Regions from separate parts of the Solibacillus sp. FSL H8-0523 genome, predicted to be linked through region 1. Evidence: a T-box and tRNA genes for the amino acid it is inferred to sense, from the RefSeq annotation. Region 1 holds a T-box; the other regions hold tRNA genes.
The links. The T-box of region 1 lies ahead of trpS (tryptophan--tRNA ligase). A T-box ahead of a tRNA ligase gene usually reads a tRNA of that ligase, here a tRNA-Trp.
Positions count from the first base shown of each region.

Region 2: it encodes a tRNA-Trp, which carries the amino acid that the T-box ahead of trpS (tryptophan--tRNA ligase) is inferred to sense. The anticodon was not compared.
Region 3: it encodes a tRNA-Trp, which carries the amino acid that the T-box ahead of trpS (tryptophan--tRNA ligase) is inferred to sense. The anticodon was not compared.

Region 1 covers NZ_CP150291.1:672,154-679,920, forward strand. Annotated here, with positions in the region: gene NSQ62_RS03060 (beta-ketoacyl-ACP synthase III) at 1-867, shown strand, start outside; gene fabF (beta-ketoacyl-ACP synthase II) at 898-2,139, shown strand; gene trpS (tryptophan--tRNA ligase) at 2,381-3,370, opposite strand; T-box leader at 3,455-3,681, opposite strand; gene spxA (transcriptional regulator SpxA) at 4,145-4,543, shown strand; gene mecA (adaptor protein MecA) at 4,924-5,574, shown strand; gene NSQ62_RS03085 (competence protein CoiA family protein) at 5,705-6,832, shown strand; gene pepF (oligoendopeptidase F) at 6,898-7,767, shown strand, end outside.
Region 2 covers NZ_CP150291.1:3,966,007-3,973,773, forward strand. Annotated here, with positions in the region: gene NSQ62_RS19870 (MBL fold metallo-hydrolase) at 1-606, opposite strand, end outside; gene NSQ62_RS19875 (PQQ-dependent sugar dehydrogenase) at 662-1,723, opposite strand; gene NSQ62_RS19880 (GNAT family N-acetyltransferase) at 1,957-2,226, shown strand; tRNA gene NSQ62_RS19885 (tRNA-Glu) at 2,248-2,319, opposite strand; tRNA gene NSQ62_RS19890 (tRNA-Asn) at 2,321-2,396, opposite strand; tRNA gene NSQ62_RS19895 (tRNA-Ile) at 2,406-2,482, opposite strand; tRNA gene NSQ62_RS19900 (tRNA-Gly) at 2,493-2,566, opposite strand; tRNA gene NSQ62_RS19905 (tRNA-Phe) at 2,570-2,645, opposite strand; tRNA gene NSQ62_RS19910 (tRNA-Asp) at 2,654-2,729, opposite strand; tRNA gene NSQ62_RS19915 (tRNA-Met) at 2,733-2,807, opposite strand; tRNA gene NSQ62_RS19920 (tRNA-Ser) at 2,838-2,930, opposite strand; tRNA gene NSQ62_RS19925 (tRNA-Met) at 2,941-3,014, opposite strand; tRNA gene NSQ62_RS19930 (tRNA-Ala) at 3,035-3,110, opposite strand; tRNA gene NSQ62_RS19935 (tRNA-Pro) at 3,117-3,193, opposite strand; tRNA gene NSQ62_RS19940 (tRNA-Arg) at 3,213-3,289, opposite strand; tRNA gene NSQ62_RS19945 (tRNA-Leu) at 3,297-3,385, opposite strand; tRNA gene NSQ62_RS19950 (tRNA-Gly) at 3,394-3,465, opposite strand; tRNA gene NSQ62_RS19955 (tRNA-Lys) at 3,517-3,592, opposite strand; tRNA gene NSQ62_RS19960 (tRNA-Gln) at 3,608-3,682, opposite strand; tRNA gene NSQ62_RS19965 (tRNA-His) at 3,708-3,783, opposite strand; tRNA gene NSQ62_RS19970 (tRNA-Trp) at 3,812-3,885, opposite strand; tRNA gene NSQ62_RS19975 (tRNA-Tyr) at 3,895-3,978, opposite strand; rRNA gene rrf (5S ribosomal RNA) at 4,022-4,137, opposite strand; rRNA gene NSQ62_RS19985 (23S ribosomal RNA) at 4,203-7,130, opposite strand; rRNA gene NSQ62_RS19990 (16S ribosomal RNA) at 7,442-7,767, opposite strand, start outside.
Region 3 covers NZ_CP150291.1:3,554,289-3,562,055, reverse strand. Annotated here, with positions in the region: rRNA gene NSQ62_RS17905 (23S ribosomal RNA) at 1-1,046, shown strand, start outside; rRNA gene rrf (5S ribosomal RNA) at 1,158-1,273, shown strand; tRNA gene NSQ62_RS17895 (tRNA-Asn) at 1,288-1,363, shown strand; tRNA gene NSQ62_RS17890 (tRNA-Ser) at 1,374-1,465, shown strand; tRNA gene NSQ62_RS17885 (tRNA-Glu) at 1,479-1,553, shown strand; tRNA gene NSQ62_RS17880 (tRNA-Val) at 1,577-1,652, shown strand; tRNA gene NSQ62_RS17875 (tRNA-Met) at 1,672-1,746, shown strand; tRNA gene NSQ62_RS17870 (tRNA-Asp) at 1,750-1,825, shown strand; tRNA gene NSQ62_RS17865 (tRNA-Phe) at 1,848-1,923, shown strand; tRNA gene NSQ62_RS17860 (tRNA-Thr) at 1,932-2,007, shown strand; tRNA gene NSQ62_RS17855 (tRNA-Tyr) at 2,015-2,098, shown strand; tRNA gene NSQ62_RS17850 (tRNA-Trp) at 2,108-2,181, shown strand; tRNA gene NSQ62_RS17845 (tRNA-His) at 2,207-2,282, shown strand; tRNA gene NSQ62_RS17840 (tRNA-His) at 2,323-2,398, shown strand; tRNA gene NSQ62_RS17835 (tRNA-Gln) at 2,426-2,500, shown strand; tRNA gene NSQ62_RS17830 (tRNA-Gly) at 2,506-2,580, shown strand; tRNA gene NSQ62_RS17825 (tRNA-Cys) at 2,586-2,659, shown strand; tRNA gene NSQ62_RS17820 (tRNA-Leu) at 2,711-2,792, shown strand; gene nagB (glucosamine-6-phosphate deaminase) at 3,071-3,802, shown strand; gene NSQ62_RS17810 (DMT family transporter) at 3,829-4,710, opposite strand; gene NSQ62_RS17805 (LD-carboxypeptidase) at 4,838-5,749, shown strand; gene NSQ62_RS17800 (hypothetical protein) at 6,084-6,602, opposite strand; gene NSQ62_RS17795 (phenylalanine--tRNA ligase beta subunit-related protein) at 6,606-7,295, opposite strand; gene queG (tRNA epoxyqueuosine(34) reductase QueG) at 7,388-7,767, shown strand, end outside.

The DNA.
Region 1 (7,767 bases):
AAGGTTTTTGAAACATCGGATGAATGGATTCGTACACGAACAGGCATTGAAAATCGCCATATTGCAGAGACGGAAGAAACATCTGACTTAGCCTATAATGCAGCTAAACAGGCTATTGAAAATGCTGGAATTACGCCACAACAGATTGGCATGATTCTCGTTGCTACCGTAACACAGGATCAGAACTTTCCGAGTGTAGCATGCCAAATTCAAGAGCGTTTAGGCATAACAGGCTGTGCAGCGATGGATATTTCAGCGGCGTGCTCGGGTTTTATTTATGCAACGACGATTGCCAAACAGTTTATTGAGAGTAATAGCTATGATTATATATTAGTAGTAGGTGTTGAAAAGTTATCGAAAATTGTTGATTGGACTGATCGCAATACGGCGGTGTTGTTCGGAGACGGAGCAAGTGCGGCGGTTATTGGGAAGGTTTCAGAGGGGCGTGGCATTTTATCGTTTGAGCTCGGCGCGGACGGAACGGGTGGTAAGCATCTCTATCTAAACAGCCAAAATCATATTTTCATGAATGGCCGTGAAGTGTTTAAATTTGCGGTGCGTCAAATGGGTGAGTCTGCTGTGAATGTATTAGAAAAAGCGGGCTTAACAAAGGATGATTGCGATTATTTAGTGCCGCATCAGGCCAATATTCGCATTATGGAAGCGGCGCGTGAACGACTCGGTTTACCGGAAGAGAAAATGTCGAAAACCATTCATAAATATGGAAATACCTCTGCCGCATCGATTGGAATTTCGATTGTGGATGATTTACAAGAGGGGAAAATTAAAGATGATGATATCGTCGTACTAGTTGGATTTGGTGGCGGGTTAACTTGGGGTGCACTCGCAATCAAATGGGGGAAATAAATCAAATCAGAGAAGAAAAGGGTGTTCAACATGGAAAAACGTAGAGTCGTCGTAACAGGAATTGGGGCTGTTACTCCTGTAGGAAATAGCGCGGAAGCTTCATGGGAAAATGTGATTGCGGGTAAATCAGGTATTGGTCCAATGACACGTGTCGATACGAGTAAATTCCCCGTATCGGTTGCGGCAGAAGTGAAGGACTTTCAAATAGAAGAATATATCGAGAAAAAAGAAGCGCGTAAAATGGATCGCTTTACGCATTATGCGCTTGCAGCTTCGATGATGGCGGCAAAGGATGCGGATTTAACAATTACCGAAGAAATGGCACCGCGTGTTGGGGTGTGGATTGGTTCGGGTATTGGCGGGATGGAAACGCATGAACAGCAATTTTTAACGTTCCAAGAGCGCGGGGTACGTCGTGTGAGTCCGTTCTTTGTACCGATGATGATTCCGGATATGGCATCAGGTCAGGTGTCGATTTATTTAGGTGCAAAAGGCGTGAACTCATGCTCGGTAACGGCTTGTGCGTCAGGAACAAACTCGATTGGTGATGCGTTTAAAGTGATTGAGCGTGGTGATGCGGATGTCATGATTACGGGTGGGGCAGAGGCACCGATTGTGACGATGGCAGTAGCAGGCTTTTGTGCGAATACAGCACTTTCATTAAATCCAGATGTGAATAGTGCGTCACGTCCATTCGATAAAAATCGAGATGGTTTTGTAATTGGGGAAGGCTCAGGGATTTTAATTTTAGAAGAATACGAGCATGCAAAGCGTCGCGGGGCGAAAATTTATGCAGAAATCGTTGGCTACGGGGCAACAGCCGATGCACATCATATTACAGCGCCAGCACCAAACGGCGAAGGAGCGGCACGTGCGATGCAAATGGCGTTAAACGATGCAGGCGTGCTACCTGAAAAAGTAGGTTATATTAACGCACACGGTACAAGTACACCGTATAATGATTTATTTGAAACGCAGGCTGTGAAAACGGTATTTGGTGATCATGCTTATAAATTAGCGATGAGCTCAACGAAAAGCATGACCGGGCATTTACTTGGTGCAGCGGGTGGGATTGAAGCGATCTTTTCAGTGTTAGCATTAAAAGAAGGAATTCTACCACCAACAACGAATATACAAGAGCAAGATCCAGAATGCGATTTAGATTATGTACCGAATGTAGCGCGTAAAGCCGATATCGACTATGCACTAAGTAATTCGCTTGGCTTTGGTGGACATAACGCTTGTTTATTATTTAAAAAATATAACGGATAATCAAAAAAACGAACGCGGCCAAGTCTAAGCTGCGTTCGTTTTTCGTATCGTGTACAAAGGATGGTGTTTTTGACCCGCTTTGTACTTTTTTTATTTTGCTACGGGCTATGTGTCATGTCTGTAAGCAATATGATTTTGTATTTAAATTACCGCACGCTTGGCTATTCCTGGAATGCTGTGCTGCTATACATTGTACATGGGGCCGAGCTCTATTTAGCGCTCGGGGCACTCATTGGGATGTTTAGCGTCGTTTACGGCCTAAGCCCATCGCGTTCTCCATTTTCTTAAGTGTTTTCGACGCGATGGCGTTTGCTTTTTCGGCACCTTCATCTAAAATATCGTCTAATTCTGGAGAATCGATTAATGCGTAGTAGCGCTCTTGAATGGGTGTTAAGTGCTCGACAACGGCTTGTGCAACGCCTGCTTTAAAGTCGCCATAGCCTTTCCCTTCATACTTCGCTTCTAATGCTGCAATAGAAGCGCCTGATAAAGCAGATTCGATTGTTAATAAGTTCGAAACGCCTGGTTTGTTTTCTACGTCAAATTTCACGATGCCTTCAGAATCGGTTACAGCTGATTTGATTTTCTTTTCGATTTCTTTCGGTGTATCGAGTAAGCGGATTGTCGCTTTTGTGTTTGTATCTGATTTTGACATTTTTTTTGTAGGTTCTTGTAATGATTTAATACGCGCGCCTTCTTTTGGTGTGTGAATGTCTGGAATCGTTAACACATCATTGTAGCGCTTGTTGAAACGCTCTGCTAAATCGCGTGTTAATTCGATATGTTGCTTTTGGTCATCGCCAACTGGCACGATATCGGTGTTGTATAAAATAATATCCGCCGCCATTAATGGTGGGTACGTTAATAGTGCTGCTGAAACAGACTCTTTGCCGTCTGATTTATCTTTGAATTGTGTCATGCGCTCTAATTCTCCGATTGACGCAACACATTGTAACATCCATCCTGCCTGCGCGTGAGCTGGTACTTCCGATTGGATGAATAATGTTGATTTTTTCGGATCAATACCACATGCGATATACATGGCAGCTAATGAGCGGATGTTTTTGCGTAGCTCTAAACGGTCTTGTGGCACCGTAATCGCGTGCTGGTCAACGATACAGTAAATCGCATCGCCTTGTTCTTGTAGTTCTGGGAATTGCTTAATCGCGCCGATATAGTTCCCTAATGTAATGGTACCTGTTGGCTGTACGCCAGAAAAAATAGTTGTCATAGGTAAGTCCCCCTTATAGATATTTTGTTATTTAGTGAAACTAAAGAACAAAAAAACATCATGCGTCCTCTATTATTAAATAATAGAAGGGACGAATGATGTTAGAATCCGCGGTACCACCCAGCTTGCCAATTTGGCCACTCTTCTTCGTAACGTGAAGGCGACGAGCAAAACTACTGGAACCACTTGTAAATGTCCGTTCGTAAGGCTAACTCGGAAGTCCATTCCATTTAACCGATGATCTGTTTGCACCAACCACAGACTCTCTTAACATCGGATTTAAATGTACTACTCTTCGTCAACGTTTTTCTTAATCTTGAAAGTGATTATATCGCAACTGACGAAATAAACGCAATCATTTTACATAAAATTTTCGAATAAAAAGAGGACAAAATGGGAAGAGTAGTAGGAATCCGTCTAAATGCATGCATTTTATGTGAAATTGTCCAACTATTTTCTCAATTAATATTTTTAAATGAGAATGATTATCTTTTTAGTAGACGTTTCGGTCTAGAATTTTCTGGGTAATTATTAGTTATGATCGATTGAAAAGGAATACTTGTATTTTCGAGATAAAAATGTCATATTTATTGCGGCTAAACCCCATTTATTTATTGACAAAGTGTATTCAAACATGCGTAATTCATGTATAATAAGAAGAGAATCTTAAATTAAATTAATTCTAAACTAAGTATTTATTTATACATTCTGCTTCTTATTAAAGAAGACACTTATAGCAATTGAATTGAATCAATTAGAGAGGAAGTGAGATCAATGTTAGTAACATTATTTACTTCACCAAGTTGTACTTCATGTCGCAAAGCGAAAGCATGGTTAGAGGAGCATGACATTCCATATACTGAGCGCAATATTTTCTCAGAACCTTTAACAATTAGCGAAATTAAAGAAATTTTACGAATGACAGAAGATGGCACAGACGAGATCATCTCAACGCGTTCGAAAATCTTCCAAAAATTAAACGTTGATGTTGAAACATTACCATTACAACGTTTATACGAATTAATTCAAGAATATCCAGGTCTGTTACGTCGTCCAATCATTTTAGATGAAAAACGACTTCAAGTTGGTTATAACGAAGATGAAATTCGTCGATTCTTACCTCGTAAAGTAAGAGCGTATCAGTTACAGGAAGCACAACGCATGGTTAACTAAATAAGCGCGATTTCTGATGTTACGGCTGCGAATAAGCGATTGTAACATCTTTTTTTATTGTCCAGACTAAAAGGGCACTTTAGCGCGTTTATTATTGTCAAATGTCCAAATACTTTAATCATTTTTACGTATACTAAAGTTAAGCAAGTTTGTTACTTGAATTAAAGCAATAAGTACAATACAATTGCAATTATTCGAAATATTTATTGTGGATAATGTTTTTTCTTTTCATTTTAAAGCATTCCATCATACAATAGATTTATAGTTACTTTCATGTATGAAAAAGTAATAAAGTTATGATGCAATAGATTTCCGTGTTGTATAATATTGTAAGGAATCATGACGTTCTATACAATGACTGTGAAGGGAGTTGAGGTCTAATGGACATCGAACGCATTAATGATAATACGTTAAAATTATTTATTACGTATAGTGATATCGAGGATCGCGGATATACGCGTGAAGAGATTTGGTACAATCGCGCAAAAGGGGAAGAACTTTTTTGGGATGTCATTGGCGAAGTTAATACAGATGATTACTTCGATTTAGATGGTCCAATTTGGATTCATATTAATGCATCAGAAAGTGGTTTGGAAGTGGTTGTCACACGTGCAGCGGTCAACAATGACTCTGAAACTTCATCGATGATTGGTTCGTTTGAGGATGACCTTCATATAGCAGATCAGTTAAATGAAATGGAAGAATCGATTTTCAACGCAATTGGTGGTAAGGCAAGCAAAGAAGAAGAAGTGCTTGAAAATGCACGCTTCCGCTTTAAAGATATCGATGAATTATTACCACTGGCCGAGCGCGCAGCTCAGATTGATGTACCATCAGCGCTTTATAAATGGGATGACTACTATTATTTATTTGTCGATTTACAGCATTTAGAGCAAGCTGAGGCACGTAATGTCATTGCCTTATGTAGTGAATATTTAGCAGCTTCAAAAATGACCGTTCACCGTTTAGAGGAATACGCGGAAAAAATCATTCCAGAAGACTGTTTCGAAACGATTATAAGTTATTTCTAACATACAAGGCTACCTGAATTTTAGGTAGTCTTTTTTCGTGCTTTGAAATCGACAGTTTTCCAAGAGTTACTTGTTGTAAGTTGATTGTGCGCGGGACACTCGCTACGATTAGTTAAAAGAGGTGAAATCCATGTTAGTTGCGCATAATGAACAAAAAGAGCTCGTGCAATTGCATCGACAATTTTCACGAGAAGAATTACAGCGACTTCGGCAACAGCAACAATTTTTCTGTCCACAATGTCAGGAGCCCCTGCAATTAAAAATCGGACAAATTCGGATTCCGCATTTTTCGCATTTTCAGCAAAGTGACTGCGAGGCGCTGTTTTCGGAGCGAGAATCACAAACACATCTTTTAGGCAAACAGCATTTGTATGAGTTTTTCGAACGTTTAGCACTGTCCCCGCAATTAGAACCTTACCTCCCGCAAATCAAACAACGTCCAGATCTACTAATTGAATACGTCAATCGCCAATTCGCAATTGAATTTCAGTGCAGTAATTTACAGCCAGAAATTTTCCTGGAGCGAACTCTTGGCTATATCCGTGCCAAGATTACACCTATTTGGATACTCCATACGCCGCAACGGAAAAAGAATGGACTCGGCATTCAAAAAATCACCTTGAATCATACACTCGCGCAGTACATGATGCAAAATAATGGCCAGCGTTATTTAATCACGTATGATGTGGCGAGTAAAACTTTCTATTATTACAGCAACTTACTGCATGTACACAAAACGCAATATTTGGCATCTATTAATTGCATCCCACTAGCGAACCAACGCTTTCCATTGTTAATTCCAACAAAAATTTCTCGTACTAAATTTGAATTCCTATTCACAAAACTCCTATATTTCCGTGAAAGCTATTTGCCCCCGCGTCTACTCCTTAGTAAGCGAGGTGTGAAGGATCCCTTTTTACGGGCTATTTATGAACTTAAGCTAACGACTACCAATTTGCCGATTTTTCTTGGTATTCCCGTAAAAAATACGAATGCTTTTGATGACTATTGCATAGAATGGCAAGTACAGCTATTTTATTTTTTGAAGTGTCATGCATTAACGCCACAGTCGATGAATACAAATGCGATTGATTATTTTTTGCAGTGGGCGAAACTAAAAGCGACCGTTGAGCGGAATGAGGAAGTGGCGTATTATTTAAAGTTGTTAAAGCAATTAAATATTCAGCATGTCCACGAAAAAATCGAAAAAAAGCAATTAATTGATGTCCTCTATGACGAATTGGTTGCAATTGGATAGTTAAATTGTTTAAATAGACTTATAATTTCGAATTTCGGAATAGTAAGGGTAGGGGGAAATTACTAATGACAAAACAAATCACGCGTTCAGAAGTACCAGAGCATTTAACATGGGACTTAACATCAATTTTTGAGTCCGATGCAGCTTGGGAAGCGGAATTAAAAGACGTAGAAAAGCTATCAGAACAAGCAGCTAACTTTAAAGGCAAAGTTGCAGAAAGCGCGGAAAGCTTATATAAAACAATTCAATTTAGCAATCAATTATTTGAGCGCCTTCGTAAATTATATGTGTATTCACATTTAAAACACGACCAAGATACGACGAATAGTATGTATCAGGATTTAGACGGGCGTGTACGTTCAGTTGCTTCTAAAGTAGGTGCAACATGGTCGTTCATTATTCCGGAAGTGTTAGGTTTAGATGAAGCAACGTTAACAAGCTATGTAGAAAGCTATGAGCCACTTGAGCAATTCAAACAAAGCTTAAAAGAAATTAACTTAGGTCGTCCGCATGTATTATCTGCGGATAAAGAAGAGCTACTAGCACAAATGTCGGAAGTATCGTCTTCAGCAAGTACAACATTTAGTGCATTAAATAATGCCGATTTAGAATTCCCTAAAATTAAGGGTGAAGACGGCGAAGAAGTGCAACTTACGCATGGTAACTATATTTTGATGCTTGAAAGTGATAACCGTGAAGTACGCGAAGCGGCATTCAAAGCGGTGTACGCAACTTACGGCCAATTTAAAAACACCTTCGCAGCGACGCTTTCGGGTAATGTAAAGGCACAAAATGCCAACGCGAAAATCCGTAACTACGATTCAGCGCGTCATGCGGCACTGAGCAATAACTTCATTCCAGAAAAAGTGTACGATCAATTAATTTCAACGATTCACGACTACTTACCAGCGCTACACCGTTACGTGGAATTACGT
Region 2 (7,767 bases), 850 kb from region 1:
TACCTTTAAAAACGTGTGTGGCATGCGAATCGCCGTATCCATTAAAAGCTCCGCAATCCGCGGCGCTTCTATATCACCTGCAAACAAAAAACCAGTATCCCCGTGTCGTAAACTAATGACTAAAGAATGATCATTATCCCCCTCCATCGTTTGCATCGTTGGATACATCTCCCCCTTTACCTCTCCAACCGTAAGCTCACTTATTCCCGTAATTTTTTCAAGTACTAATTGCTTATTATCAATCGCCTGTAAAAATTCACGCGTTTGTTTACTATCACTTTCATAGTTCGGCACATACACATGTTCAATATCTAACGCATTTACAAGAGAATCCGCACCACCAACATGGTCCTTATCGTAATGTGTAATAACTAATGCCTTTAGCTTGTTAATATTGTTCGACTGCAAATGGCGCAAAATCTTTTCTCCGTCATCTTCTTCCCCTGTATCAATCAATACATACTCGCCTTGATGGGAAATTAGTAAGCTATCCGCCTTACCTACTTTAAAGGCATGTACAATAAAATCATCTGAGACAATCATCGCCTGCCCGCTACATGCGGTTAATGGCAATAGCATAAAAAGATACATTAATTTTTTTATCATCTATTAGCCCCTTCTATAACTCATTTGACATTACCTTAAAATGGAGAGCCGTCAATTATTCCACCAATATTAATTTATATAGGTGATCATCTGTTGTACTTTGCTGTCCACGCCCGTCTGTATTATTCGTTATAAAGTACAACGTATCCTCTTCAATCCATACATCACGAATTCGGCCTACATCATTCACGACTTCACGTACTTTACTTGTTTTCAAATCAAACGCCAATAGTGCGGTACCTCTTAGTGCTGCCACATAAAGCATGTCTTGATCATAAGCCACTCCAGACGGCGCCCACGTATGATCCTTCCCCGATGTAAATAACGGTGTCAACAGCCCATCTTGCTTTTCCGCTCCTTCAATATCCGGCCAGCCATAATTTTCACCTGGCTTTATTTCATTCACTTCATCATTTGCACTTTGCCCATGCTCGGTTGCGTACATTACTCCCTCTGGCGTCCAAGCCAGTCCTTGCGGGTTTCTGTGCCCATAACTATAAATCATGGAGTTTTTAAATGGATTATCCTCTGGAATGGAGCCATCTAAATTCACGCGCAAAATCTTTCCAGCAAGTGAATCCTTATTTTGCGCCAGCTCTGGATTCGATGCATCTCCCGTTGTTATATATAGCTTATGATCCGGCCCAATTTTTAAGCGCCCTCCGTGATGATAGGTCCCACTCGGAATTTCATCGATTAACAGCAGTCGCTCATGCCACACCTCTTCAACTAGCTGCAACAACACAACACGGTTCAACAACTTACCATCTTTATTATATGTGTAATAGGCAAACGCTTGATTCGTATCAGCAAAATTCGGTGCTAATACAAAACCTAGTAGCCCTGCTTCTGCAGCGTCAGATAGTTGTTGCTCAAATAACACATCCTGACGCGACAATTCCCCATTTTGAACACGTACAATCTCTCCTGCACGCTCTGTTATATAAAAAACGTCCTCGTGCTTGTTAATTGCCCATGGAGCCTGTAAATGATCTACAATGACTTCTAGTTGCCGTCCATCCATCTCCTGTATCTGTTCTTCACCCGTATCCTTATCATCGATTCCACAGCTACCTAATAACAGTACAATGCATATACTACCTATCAACTTCTTCAACCCAATCACCTCCTGTAGTGCTCATTTTACAGAAAATTATGTAATCAATAACAATAAAAAGCCTTTCCCTATGTAACCAAGCGCGTTGCATAGGGAAAGACCTTAAAAACCACCTTTTTTCATATCCTCAACTGTTGTATCCTTATCGGTAAACTGAACAACTAATGGCAAAACATCCGTTGCAATAGGCGTACACAGCCTTAGTCGCGGAAAAGGCACCGGTATTTGAGTATGTGATACACTGGGCGAAACAACAGCAGCTACATCGCTTAGAATTAACGGTTATCGAACACAATCATCAAGCAATTCATCTTTATAGAAAAATGGGCTTTAAAGAAGAAGGCATCAAAAGAGATTCTTTGTGGATTGATGGACAATTTGTAAATAATTTATATGAGCTTGCTCCTTTAACAAAAAAGAACCAAAGACACCCCCCGAATGGGCGACTTTGGTTCTACCATTTTTACCGACAATTATTCTTAGCAAAAGAAAAAAGCGCATAGCCTCTGCTATACGCCTGTGAATGACCCGTACGAGAATCGAACTCGTGTTACCGCCGTGAAAGGGCGGTGTCTTAACCGCTTGACCAACGGGCCATGGCTCCGAAGGCAGGACTCGAACCTGCGACCTGCCGGTTAACAGCCGGATGCTCTACCAACTGAGCTACTTCGGAACAATTATATGGTGGGCCTAAATGGACTCGAACCATCGACCTCACGCTTATCAGGCGTGCGCTCTAACCAGCTGAGCTATAGGCCCCAAATAAAACTGGAGCGGGTGATCGGAATCGAACCGACAACATCAGCTTGGAAGGCTGAGGTTTTACCACTAAACTACACCCGCAAATGGTGGGTTTGGACGGAATCGAACCGCCGACACTTAGAGCTTCAATCTAATGCTCTACCAACTGAGCTACAAACCCACAAAAAATGGCGGTCCCGACCGGGATCGAACCGGCGATCTCCTGCGTGACAGGCAGGCATGTTAACCGCTACACCACGGGACCATTTGGTTGCGGGGACAGGACTTGAACCTGTGACCTTCGGGTTATGAGCCCGACGAGCTACCACTGCTCCACCCCGCGACAATACTATTAAAACTTATGAAATTAAAATGGAGGAGGTAGAGGGATTCGAACCCCCGCGCGGTGTTACCCGCCTGTCGGTTTTCAAGACCGATCCCTTCAGCCGAACTTGGGTATACCTCCGAAATAAAGATGGCTGCCGAGGGAGTCGAACCCACGACCTTTCGGGTATGAACCGAATGCTCTAGCCAGCTGAGCTAGGCAGCCATATAAAGTTATGAAAAAATTGGTGGAGCCTAGCGGGATCGAACCGCTGACCTCCTGCGTGCAAGGCAGGCGCTCTCCCAGCTGAGCTAAGGCCCCATAAAATGGTCGGAATGACAGGATTCGAACCTACGACCCCTTGGTCCCAAACCAAGTGCTCTACCAAGCTGAGCTACATTCCGAATTTGTCAAAACATATATTGGTGCGCTCGACAGGACTTGAACCTACAACCTTCTGATTCGTAGTCAGATGCTCTATCCAATTGAGCTACGAGCGCGTAAAAATGGTGCCGAGGGCCGGAATCGAACCGGCACGGTGATCACTCACCGCAGGATTTTAAGTCCTGTGCGTCTGCCAGTTCCGCCACCCCGGCATATTTGAAGCGGAAGACGAGGTTCGAACTCGCGACCCCCACCTTGGCAAGGTGGTGTTCTACCACTGAACTACTTCCGCAAAAATGCAAGATATTTTTATACTGACAAGTTATGTAATTTTATAAAAAACTGGTGAGCCATGAAGGACTCGAACCTTCGACCCTCTGATTAAAAGTCAGATGCTCTACCAACTGAGCTAATGGCTCTTTATTAAAAGAGAATGGCTGGGGAACCTGGATTCGAACCAGGGCATGACGGAATCAAAATCCGTTGCCTTACCGCTTGGCTATACCCCAACAATAAGTTATTTATTAAAATAAATGGGGCGACTGATGGGAATTGAACCCACGAATGCCGGAATCACAATCCGGTGCGTTAACCACTTCGCCACAACCGCCATTATAATTATTGTATTTATTTGAAATTGGCAGGGGCAGTAGGAATTGAACCCACACTGACGGTTTTGGAGACCGTAGTTCTACCTTTAAACTATGCCCCTATAAATAAATGGTGGAGGGGGACGGATTCGAACCGCCGAACCCTAAGGAGCGGATTTACAGTCCGCCGCGTTTAGCCACTTCGCTACCCCTCCGACATAAAATACTTATCAGAGCATTTAGAGCATTAAAAAATAAGCGAAGCGACGTCCTACTCTCACAGGGGGAAACCCCCAACTACCATCGGCGCTAAAGAGCTTAACTTCTGTGTTCGGTATGGGAACAGGTGTGACCTCTTTGCCATCGTCACTTCACTTATTAAGTTGAAAGAATTTATTCTTTCAAAACTGGATAAACGTTTCATTGATGTTCATAAATTGTGGTTAAGTCCTCGACCGATTAGTATTCGTCAGCTCCACACATCACTGCGCTTCCACCTCGAACCTATCTACCTGATCGTCTTTCAGGGGTCTTACTTACTTGCGTAATGGGAAATCTCATCTTGAGGGGGGCTTCATGCTTAGATGCTTTCAGCACTTATCCCGTCCACACATAGCTACCCAGCGATGCTCTTGGCAGAACAACTGGTACACCAGCGGTGTGTCCATCCCGGTCCTCTCGTACTAAGGACAGCTCCTCTCAAATTTCCTACGCCCACGACGGATAGGGACCGAACTGTCTCACGACGTTCTGAACCCAGCTCGCGTACCGCTTTAATGGGCGAACAGCCCAACCCTTGGGACCGACTACAGCCCCAGGATGCGATGAGCCGACATCGAGGTGCCAAACCTCCCCGTCGATGTGGACTCTTGGGGGAGATAAGCCTGTTATCCCCGGGGTAGCTTTTATCCGTTGAGCGATGGCCCTTCCATGCGGAACCACCGGATCACTAAGCCCGTCTTTCGACCCTGCTCGACTTGTAGGTCTCGCAGTCAAGCTCCCTTATGCCTTTACACTCTACGAATGATTTCCAACCATTCTGAGGGAACCTTTGGGCGCCTCCGTTACTCTTTAGGAGGCGACCGCCCCAGTCAAACTGTCCGCCTGACACTGTCTCCTACCCCGCTAAGGGGCATGGGTTAGAAGTTCAATACAACCAGGGTAGTATCCCACTGACGCCTCCTCCGAAGCTGGCGCTCCGGGATCTCTGGCTCCTACCTATCCTGTACAAGTTGTACCAAAATTCAATATCAGGCTACAGTAAAGCTCCACGGGGTCTTTCCGTCCTGTCGCGGGTAACCTGCATCTTCACAGGTACTATAATTTCACCGAGTCTCTCGTTGAGACAGTGCCCAGATCGTTACGCCTTTCGTGCGGGTCGGAACTTACCCGACAAGGAATTTCGCTACCTTAGGACCGTTATAGTTACGGCCGCCGTTTACTGGGGCTTCAATTCGCAGCTTCGCTTGCGCTAACCACTCCTCTTAACCTTCCAGCACCGGGCAGGCGTCAGCCCCTATACGTCACCTTACGGTTTTGCAGAGACCTGTGTTTTTGCTAAACAGTCGCCTGGGCCTATTCACTGCGGCTCTCTCACGCTTGCACGCTAACAGAGCACCCCTTCTCCCGAAGTTACGGGGTCATTTTGCCGAGTTCCTTAACGAGAGTTCTCTCGCACACCTTAGGATTCTCTCCTCGACTACCTGTGTCGGTTTGCGGTACGGGCACCTCTCACCTCGATAGAGGCTTTTCTTGGCAGTGTGAAATCAGGAACTTCGTCCATACGGACTCGTCATCACAGCTCAATGTTAAAGTATGCGGATTTGCCTACATACACACCTTACTGCTTGAACACGCGCAACCAACGGCGTGCTTACCCTATCCTACTGCGTCCCCCCATTTCTCAAACGGTGAGGAGGTGGTACAGGAATATCAACCTGTTGTCCATCGCCTACGCCTATCGGCCTCGGCTTAGGTCCCGACTAACCCTGAGCGGACGAGCCTTCCTCAGGAAACCTTAGTCATACGGTGGACGGGATTCTCACCCGTCTTTCGCTACTCATACCGGCATTCTCACTTCTAAGCGCTCCACCAGTCCTTCCGGTCTGACTTCAACGCCCTTAGAACGCTCTCCTACCACGCATCCATACGGATGCATCCACAGCTTCGGTGAATCGTTTAGCCCCGATACATTTTCGGCGCAGCGTCACTCGACCAGTGAGCTATTACGCACTCTTTAAATGATGGCTGCTTCTAAGCCAACATCCTGGTTGTCTAAGCAACGCCACATCCTTTTCCACTTAACGATTACTTTGGGACCTTAGCTGGTGGTCTGGGCTGTTTCCCTCTTGACTACGGATCTTATCACTCGCAGTCTGACTCCCGTGTATAAATATCTGGCATTCGGAGTTTGTCTGAATTCGGTAAAGCGAGATGCCCCCCTAGTCCAAACAGTGCTCTACCTCCAGTATTCTCAATCACGAGGCTAGCCCTAAAGCTATTTCGGAGAGAACCAGCTATCTCCAGGTTCGATTGGAATTTCTCCGCTACCCACACCTCATCCCCGCACTTTTCAACGTGCGTGGGTTCGGGCCTCCAGTAAGTGTTACCTCACCTTCACCCTGGACATGGGTAGATCACCTGGTTTCGGGTCTACGACCACGTACTAATTCGCCCTATTCAGACTCGCTTTCGCTGCGGCTCCGTCTTCTCAACTTAACCTCGCACGTAATCGTAACTCGCCGGTTCATTCTACAAAAGGCACGCTATCACCCATTAACGGGCTCTAACTACTTGTAGGCACACGGTTTCAGGATCTATTTCACTCCCCTTCCGGGGTGCTTTTCACCTTTCCCTCACGGTACTGGTTCACTATCGGTCACTAGGTAGTATTTAGCCTTGGGAGATGGTCCTCCCGGATTCCGACGGAATTTCACGTGTTCCGCCGTACTCAGGATCCACTCAGGAGGGAATAACTTTTGGGCTACAGGGCTTTTACCTTATTTTGCGGACCTTTCCAAGTCGCTTCGCCTAAATCATTCTTTTGTAACTCCGTATTGAGTGTCCTACAACCCCAAAGAGCAAGCTCTTTGGTTTGGGCTCTTCCCGTTTCGCTCGCCGCTACTCAGGGAATCGAATTTTCTTTCTGTTCCTGCAGGTACTTAGATGTTTCAGTTCCCTGCGTCTGTCTCAAACACGCTATGAATTCACGTGAGTGTACTATCCGATTAAAGATAGTGGGTTCCCCCATTCGGAAATCCCCGGATCAAAGCTTACTTACAGCTCCCCGAGGCATATCGGTGTTAGTGCCGTCCTTCATCGACTCCTAGTGCCAAGGCATCCACCGTGCGCCCTTATTAACTTAACCAAAAGTTAAACTTAAATCAGAAGATTTAAGATTTTAAGGATATTGCACGACCAATTTCTTGATCTATTGTTTGTTTATTACTTATCAATGTCGTTTTATCCAGTTTTCAAAGAACAAGACAACTACACTGAACCACTTCGTGATTCGCTTCGTTGACTTTGCTTCATGCAGTCTTGCGACGATAGCGCAGCGACAGGAGCAAAGGTTTTATTTTTGAAGTATCTCATTCAATTAAGAATGAACCTTCAAAACTGAACAGCAAACGTTAATGAGTATCTTCTCCAAGAGAAGATTTCCGAAATAATCCTTAGAAAGGAGGTGATCCAGCCGCACCTTCCGATACGGCTACCTTGTTACGACTTCACCCCAATCATCTATCCCACCTTCGGCGGCTGGCTCCATAAAGGTTACCTCACCGACTTCGGGTGTTACAAACTCTCGTGGTGTGACGGGCGGTGTGTACAAGGCCCGGGAACGTATTCACCGTGGCATGCTGATCCACGATTACTAGCGATTCCGGCTTCATGTAGGCGAGTTGCAGCCTACAATCCGAACTGAGAACGATTTTATCGGATTAGCTCCCCCTCGCGGGTTGGCAACCGTTTGTATCGTCCATTGTAGCACGTGTGTAGCCCAG
Region 3 (7,767 bases), 1.3 Mb from region 1:
AGAGGAGTGGTTAGCGCAAGCGAAGCTGCGAATTGAAGCCCCAGTAAACGGCGGCCGTAACTATAACGGTCCTAAGGTAGCGAAATTCCTTGTCGGGTAAGTTCCGACCCGCACGAAAGGCGTAACGATCTGGGCACTGTCTCAACGAGAGACTCGGTGAAATTATAGTACCTGTGAAGATGCAGGTTACCCGCGACAGGACGGAAAGACCCCGTGGAGCTTTACTGTAGCCTGATATTGAATTTTGGTACAACTTGTACAGGATAGGTAGGAGCCAGAGATCCCGGAGCGCCAGCTTCGGAGGAGGCGTCAGTGGGATACTACCCTGGTTGTATTGAACTTCTAACCCATGCCCCTTAGCGGGGTAGGAGACAGTGTCAGGCGGACAGTTTGACTGGGGCGGTCGCCTCCTAAAGAGTAACGGAGGCGCCCAAAGGTTCCCTCAGAATGGTTGGAAATCATTCGTAGAGTGTAAAGGCATAAGGGAGCTTGACTGCGAGACCTACAAGTCGAGCAGGGTCGAAAGACGGGCTTAGTGATCCGGTGGTTCCGCATGGAAGGGCCATCGCTCAACGGATAAAAGCTACCCCGGGGATAACAGGCTTATCTCCCCCAAGAGTCCACATCGACGGGGAGGTTTGGCACCTCGATGTCGGCTCATCGCATCCTGGGGCTGTAGTCGGTCCCAAGGGTTGGGCTGTTCGCCCATTAAAGCGGTACGCGAGCTGGGTTCAGAACGTCGTGAGACAGTTCGGTCCCTATCCGTCGTGGGCGTAGGAAATTTGAGAGGAGCTGTCCTTAGTACGAGAGGACCGGGATGGACACACCGCTGGTGTACCAGTTGTTCTGCCAAGAGCATCGCTGGGTAGCTATGTGTGGACGGGATAAGTGCTGAAAGCATCTAAGCATGAAGCCCCCCTCAAGATGAGATTTCCCATTACGCAAGTAAGTAAGACCCCTGAAAGACGATCAGGTAGATAGGTTCGAGGTGGAAGCGCAGTGATGTGTGGAGCTGACGAATACTAATCGGTCGAGGACTTAACCACAATTTATGAACATCAATGAACCGTTTATCCAGTTTTGAAAGAATAAAAATATTAAAAAATGCTTGACTGAATAAGTTATACATAATATAATAAATAATGTCTTTCGAATAGTCTAGTGATGATGGCAAAGAGGTCACACCCGTTCCCATACCGAACACGGAAGTTAAGCTCTTTAGCGCCGATGGTAGTTGGGGGTTTCCCCCTGTGAGAGTAGGACGTCGCTAGGCTAGTATATAATTATTCCGAAGTAGCTCAGTTGGTAGAGCATCCGGCTGTTAACCGGCAGGTCGCAGGTTCGAGTCCTGCCTTCGGAGCCATCTAAATCTTGGAGAGTTGTCCGAGAGGCCGAAGGAGCACGATTGGAAATCGTGTATGCGGGTAACACTGTATCAAGGGTTCGACTCCCTTACTCTCCGCCAGGCAATTTAGTATGGCCCGTTGGTCAAGTGGTTAAGACACCGCCCTTTCACGGCGGTAACACGGGTTCGAATCCCGTACGGGTCACCATTTATATTTTTTATATCCAGCATGGAGGATTAGCTCAGCTGGGAGAGCACCTGCCTTACAAGCAGGGGGTCGGCGGTTCGAGCCCGTCATCCTCCACCATTTAATTAAATAGTATTGTCGCGGGGTGGAGCAGTGGTAGCTCGTCGGGCTCATAACCCGAAGGTCATAGGTTCAAGTCCTATCCCCGCAACCAAATGGTCCCGTGGTGTAGCGGTTAACATGCCTGCCTGTCACGCAGGAGATCGCCGGTTCGATCCCGGTCGGGACCGCCATTTTTTTAATTATTACATACGTGGGTTTGTAGCTCAGTTGGTAGAGCATTAGATTGAAGCTCTAAGTGTCGGCGGTTCGATTCCGTCCAAACCCACCATATATGTTGCCGGTGTAGCTCAGTTGGTAGAGCAACTGACTTGTAATCAGTAGGTCGAGGGTTCGACTCCTTTCGCCGGCACCATTACCCTGGAGGGGTAGCGAAGTGGCTAAACGCGGCGGACTGTAAATCCGCTCCTTAGGGTTCGGCGGTTCGAATCCGTCCCCCTCCACCATATCTTTACAGGGGCATAGTTTAAAGGTAGAACTACGGTCTCCAAAACCGTCAGTGTGGGTTCGATTCCTACTGCCCCTGCCATTTTAAGATTCAAATAAGTATAATGGCGGTTGTGGCGAAGTGGTTAACGCACCGGATTGTGATTCCGGCATTCGTGGGTTCAATTCCCATCAGTCGCCCCATTCTTTATTTAGGTTTAAGAAGTAAAATTATATGATAGTGGCGGTTGTGGCGAAGTGGTTAACGCACCGGATTGTGATTCCGGCATTCGTGGGTTCAATTCCCATCAGTCGCCCCATTCTTAATATAATAAATATGAAATTTTTGGGGTATAGCCAAGCGGTAAGGCAACGGATTTTGATTCCGTCATGCCCTGGTTCGAATCCAGGTTCCCCAGCCATTTTTGCGGAAGTAGTTCAGTGGTAGAACACCACCTTGCCAAGGTGGGGGTCGCGAGTTCGAACCTCGTCTTCCGCTCCAAATATGGCGGCATAGCCAAGTGGTAAGGCACAGGTCTGCAACACCTCTACCACCGGTTCAAATCCGGTTGCCGCCTCCATATTTTTTAGATCAAATCGGTTAAGCCGATTTTTTTTATACCCATTTTCTTGCCGATATGGCGGAATTGGCAGACGCGCCGGACTCAAAATCCGGTTCCTTCGGGAGTGTCGGTTCGACCCCGACTATCGGTATCAGATCGATAAGGTGAATTGCCAAAAACCTTATCAAATGAAGACTTCTAGTATTTATACTAGGGGTCTTTTTTTATTGGAGTTTCCTTCAAATAGAGATTGAAACAGAAAATCTCCTTTACAAACAGAATAATTGTGTTTTTAACTGAAATACTACGTGTTTTTTTATAGCATGTTAGAAAGAATTACTTTAGAATTGACATGATGATGTGAGAAATGGATTTAACGAATTTAATTTAAATAACTGAAATTATGAATAGATGAAAGAAGGTAATGGAATGAATGCAGTAGTAAATTTAAAATGGATTGAAGCAGCAAATTACGAGGAAATGAGCAAGCTTGCGGCGGATATGTTTAAAGCGGAATTAAAGCACAATCCAAAAATGGTATTAGGTTTAGCAACAGGTGGGACACCAGAAGGCTTTTATAAAGAACTAGTTGAGGCGTATCAAGCTGGAGAAATTTCATTTGAACAGGCACAGTCTTACAACTTAGATGAATACGTTGGGATTAATCCTACAAATGAAGCGAGCTACCATTACTATATGGATCAAAATCTATTTAATCACGTTGATATGAAGCGTGAGAATATCCATGTGCCAAAAGGGGATACAGCGGACTTACAAGCGGCTGCCGCGCACTATGATGAGATGATTGAGGCAGCTGGTGGTGTTGATATTCAGCTATTAGGTATTGGCATAAACGGACATATTGGTTTTAATGAGCCAGGTACACCATTTACATTAGGGACAAATGTTGTAGAACTGACAGAGTCGACACGTGATGCGAATAAAATTTATTTCAATTCAATCGATGAAGTGCCAACATATGCCATTACAATGGGTATTCAAACAATCATGAATGCGAAGAAAGTCGTTTTATTAATTTCAGGTGCATCAAAGCAGGAAGCCATGGATCGTCTGCGTAGCGGTGAAGTGACAGAGGACTTCCCAGCAAGTGCCCTGCACAATCACAAAGATGTAACAGTGATTTATACAGGTGTAAAATAATGATGAGGAGTGCTTAAATGCACTCCTCATTTTTTAATGGTCGTAATAAATACTCCGGCAATAACGGCAATCCCTCCAATAATTTGTGCCATGAGTAATTGTTCATCTAAAAACAGAACAGCAAAAATTGTCGCAAACACTGGAATGAAGTTTAAGTAGATCCCGGCTTTGTTGGCCCCTAATGCGACAACGCCCGTATTCCAGCTTAGGAACGCAACAATCGAGGCAATGATCCCGACATAGAAAATAGCACCAATTGTAGAAGCACCCCAAGTAATCGCTTGAGACGTCGTTAACAGCTCATATCCGGTAAATGGGAGTAACATGAGTGCGCCAAGTGCAATGGTCACTAAGAACGTTGAGTAGCCTGGTAGCTTGCCTGCGTATTTCTTAATTAGTAATGAATACACACTCCAACAAATGACAGCGACTAATACAATTAGGTCCCCTTTGTTAAATGAAAAGGCAAGTAAGCTTTCCATTAAACCGCCTGAAATGATGAATAGCACACCCGCTAGTGACAAGAGTGTTCCAAATAACTGAAACTTCGTTAAACGTTCCTTTAAGAAAATAAAACTAAGTATGTAAATAATAATTGGCGTTGATGAGTTCATTAAGGATGCATTAATGGACGTAGTGTAATGCAGGCCAATATAAACGAGCGTATTAAATGTAGCAACCCCGGTTAATGCTAAAATAAGGACGGCACCAAAATGCTTTTTTAGCATTGGCCATTCCTTTTTGGTACGGCTATAGGCAATGGGGAAAAAGATGATAAAGGCGACAATCCAGCGTAGAAATGCAAGTGTAATCGGCGGAATATCGCCAGCAACCGCACGTCCGATTACAAAGTTACCGCCCCATAATAAGGTAGCGAAGACGAGCAATGCTTGTGGTGGAAATTTCATAGTAAAGGTACTCCTTAAATTGGAAATTGATTTTATTTATTATAGGGACACCCAGGGAGCATTTGCAATACGCTTTACGTAAAACGCTATGATACAATAACGACAGTAGCAAAAGGAGGTCAAAGTAATGAAAATTCGACCAGCAAGATTACAACAAGGTGATATCGTGGGGTTAGTGAATTTAAGTAGCCCACTGCAGCAGGAGGCATTAGGAGACAAGCTTGCATTTCTAGAACAGCTTGGCTTACGTTATAAATTAGGAAATACCATTCAGAGCGGTGCGGGTTACTTAGTAGGAACAGACGAAGAGCGTATTGCAGATTTTCATGCGATGGTGCAAGACCCGGAAGTGAAGGCAATCTTTTTAGTAAAAGGTGGCTACGGCATTGCACGTATTGTCGACAAAATTAGCTACCCATTATTAGAGGACAATCCGAAAATTATTTGGGGCTTTTCAGATGTGACGGCTTTACATACGCAAGTAAATGAGTTTGCGAATTTAGTTACGTTCCATGGACCGATGCTTTCTAGTCCACAAGGGGAGCTGGATGAATTGTCACAAAAAATGTTCCAGCAGCTTTTCCAGCCGATTGAAATCGAGTATACGGAAAGTATCGCCCCGCTAACAACTATTGTGGGTGGCGCTGTACGCGGAGGGTTAACGGGTGGTAACTTGAATCGTATTATAGGGACATTAGGTACGAAGTTTGAAATCGATGTACGTAACAAAATTCTCGTGCTGGAGGATATCGGAGAGTCGATTGAACAGCTCGATCATATGATGAATCATCTGCGCTTAGCACGAAAGCTTGAACAGGCAGCAGGCTTTGTTATTGGTGACTTTAATATGCCAGATGACACATATCGTTATGAAGACGTTATTCAGATGATTACTGACTATTTAAAGCCACTTCAAAAACCAACAGTAGCCGGGTTCAAAATCGGCCATTGTACACCAAATATCGCAATTCCACTAGGTGTGGATGCGATTTTAGACGCGGATGAAAAAACATTACGCATTTTACCAGGCGTTCAATAAAATGATAAAAAAAAAGGTATGTCGTGAATTGCTTCATCGGCATACCTTTTTATTTTCCCGAATTCACGTCAGTTAACGGAAGACCTTGATAAACAAATCAATGATGTACAAATTTAAAAGCAAAGGCCCTCTTATCACAGAAGTGACGAGAGGGCCTTTTAATAACGAGCGAAATCAAAAAGTACATTGAGTTGTTAGCTTTGACAATAGTTGGTCATTGGTTAAAGGTAACAAGGTAACAGGTAAATGTTGATTGGTTTGATCTAAGTTAAATTTGCAAATTGCAAATGGGGTGCTCGTTATTACCTAGGTTGGAGTCTCACCGCCCTAGGGCTTAATAATAATTTGCATCATCAAAGTCAATTTCAACTTGGTAGTTTTTCGCATTGATAGCGTTTGATAGGCGATGTGCTTGTTTTTCAAGCTCGTTTGCACGGTTTAAATAGTCAAGTGGCTCGTACAGCGCAACACGGTAGAGCATTGTGTCCCCGACAGAGTGGAAGTACGATTCTTTGTCTTCCATGCCTAGCCTTTTACAAAATGCGGCTTCAGCGCGCAGTTGAGTAGCAAGTTCAATAGATTCCACGATGGGCATTTCCTCGTCGTTAAACGTAATGGTATTGTTAATATTTGCGCGGTAAATGAGCGCATCAAGCTTGCGTGAATCATAACGGAGTTGCTTTAAGTCTGTTTCGAGTTTTTCAAGTGTTAATGCAGGTTGTTTCGGTTCTTGTCCTTTTTCGATCACCACATGTGTTACTTGGTGCACCGAAGTGTTGAGTTCCTGAATTTTTTTCGTAATAATACTTTTTAATTTTACGGCTTCTGCTAAGTTAATACTCAAATGAAACACTCCTTAAAATTCAATAGTCGGTTGATCCTTTGATAATAGCGCTATTTTGTACTCGCCACCGCTAATTTGCGTGAACATATTGCCCGCGCTCTTTAGTAGCTGCTCGGATTTCTCTGTAGAAAGAGAAGGCTGTAAATAAAAAATTTGCAGAGCGTCGGTTGTGCGTTCTGTCACTGCGGTACGCGTTGAATCGACAAAGGGGCTACCAAATGCACCGAGCGCATCTTGTGAATACAAAATGTTGTGTAAGGAATTATAGCGGCTATTTAAGCCTTCGTAGCCCGTGTCCTCATCCCCAAGTGCGATTTCGATAGCACCGTCGATTGCATGTGTATCGTAAATCCCAATCGGTAGCTCGTATTGAAGCGAGAAGAAATTATTTAAATCAACCGCCGAGTGAAACGGGGTTAAATAATTTTGCTTTGCGATTCTACGCATTAAGCTTTCGGCTGAATGGCGATAACGATTTGGATCCGCACCAAACGCTTTCCAAAGTTGGCGCCATTCTTTAATGCCCGCGCGTTCCGCTACGGGCGTATCTTGTAATTCAAAAAATAAATTTTCCTGATAAAGTTGTGTGCGGCCTTTAATCATTTGAGGAGATTCTGCCACTGTAATTTTGTTATAATGGATAAGGCCGATTTTAAATTGTTCGGCTTGTTGAAAGATTTTTTCGTTAATTGAAAGTTTCATACGTCATCACCTATTACTTATTGTAATGGATTACGCTAGAAATTACTAAAATTTACTATAATTATTTGTGAGAAATGAAAGGAGCTGGGCAAATGAACGTCACGCAGCTTCAAGCACAGTTAATTGAATATGCAAATTCGATTGGTGTTGATAAAATTGGATTTACAACGGCGGCACCATTTCATGAATTAAAAAATAGACTGCGTCGCCAGCAGGAGCTTGGGTATCAGTCAGGCTTTGAGGAATCGGACGTAAACTTACGTACGGAGCCACTGCGTTTACTAGAGGATGCAGAAAGTATTATTGCCATTGCGCTTGCTTACCCGTCACGTATGGACAATGCGCCACAAGGGAAGAAAGGTGAGCGCCGCGGGATTTTTTGTCGGGCTTCTTGGGGTGTGGATTATCATACTGCAGTACGTGAGCGATTGCAGCTTATTGAAGCATGGCTAGTGGAGCACGTGCCAGGTGT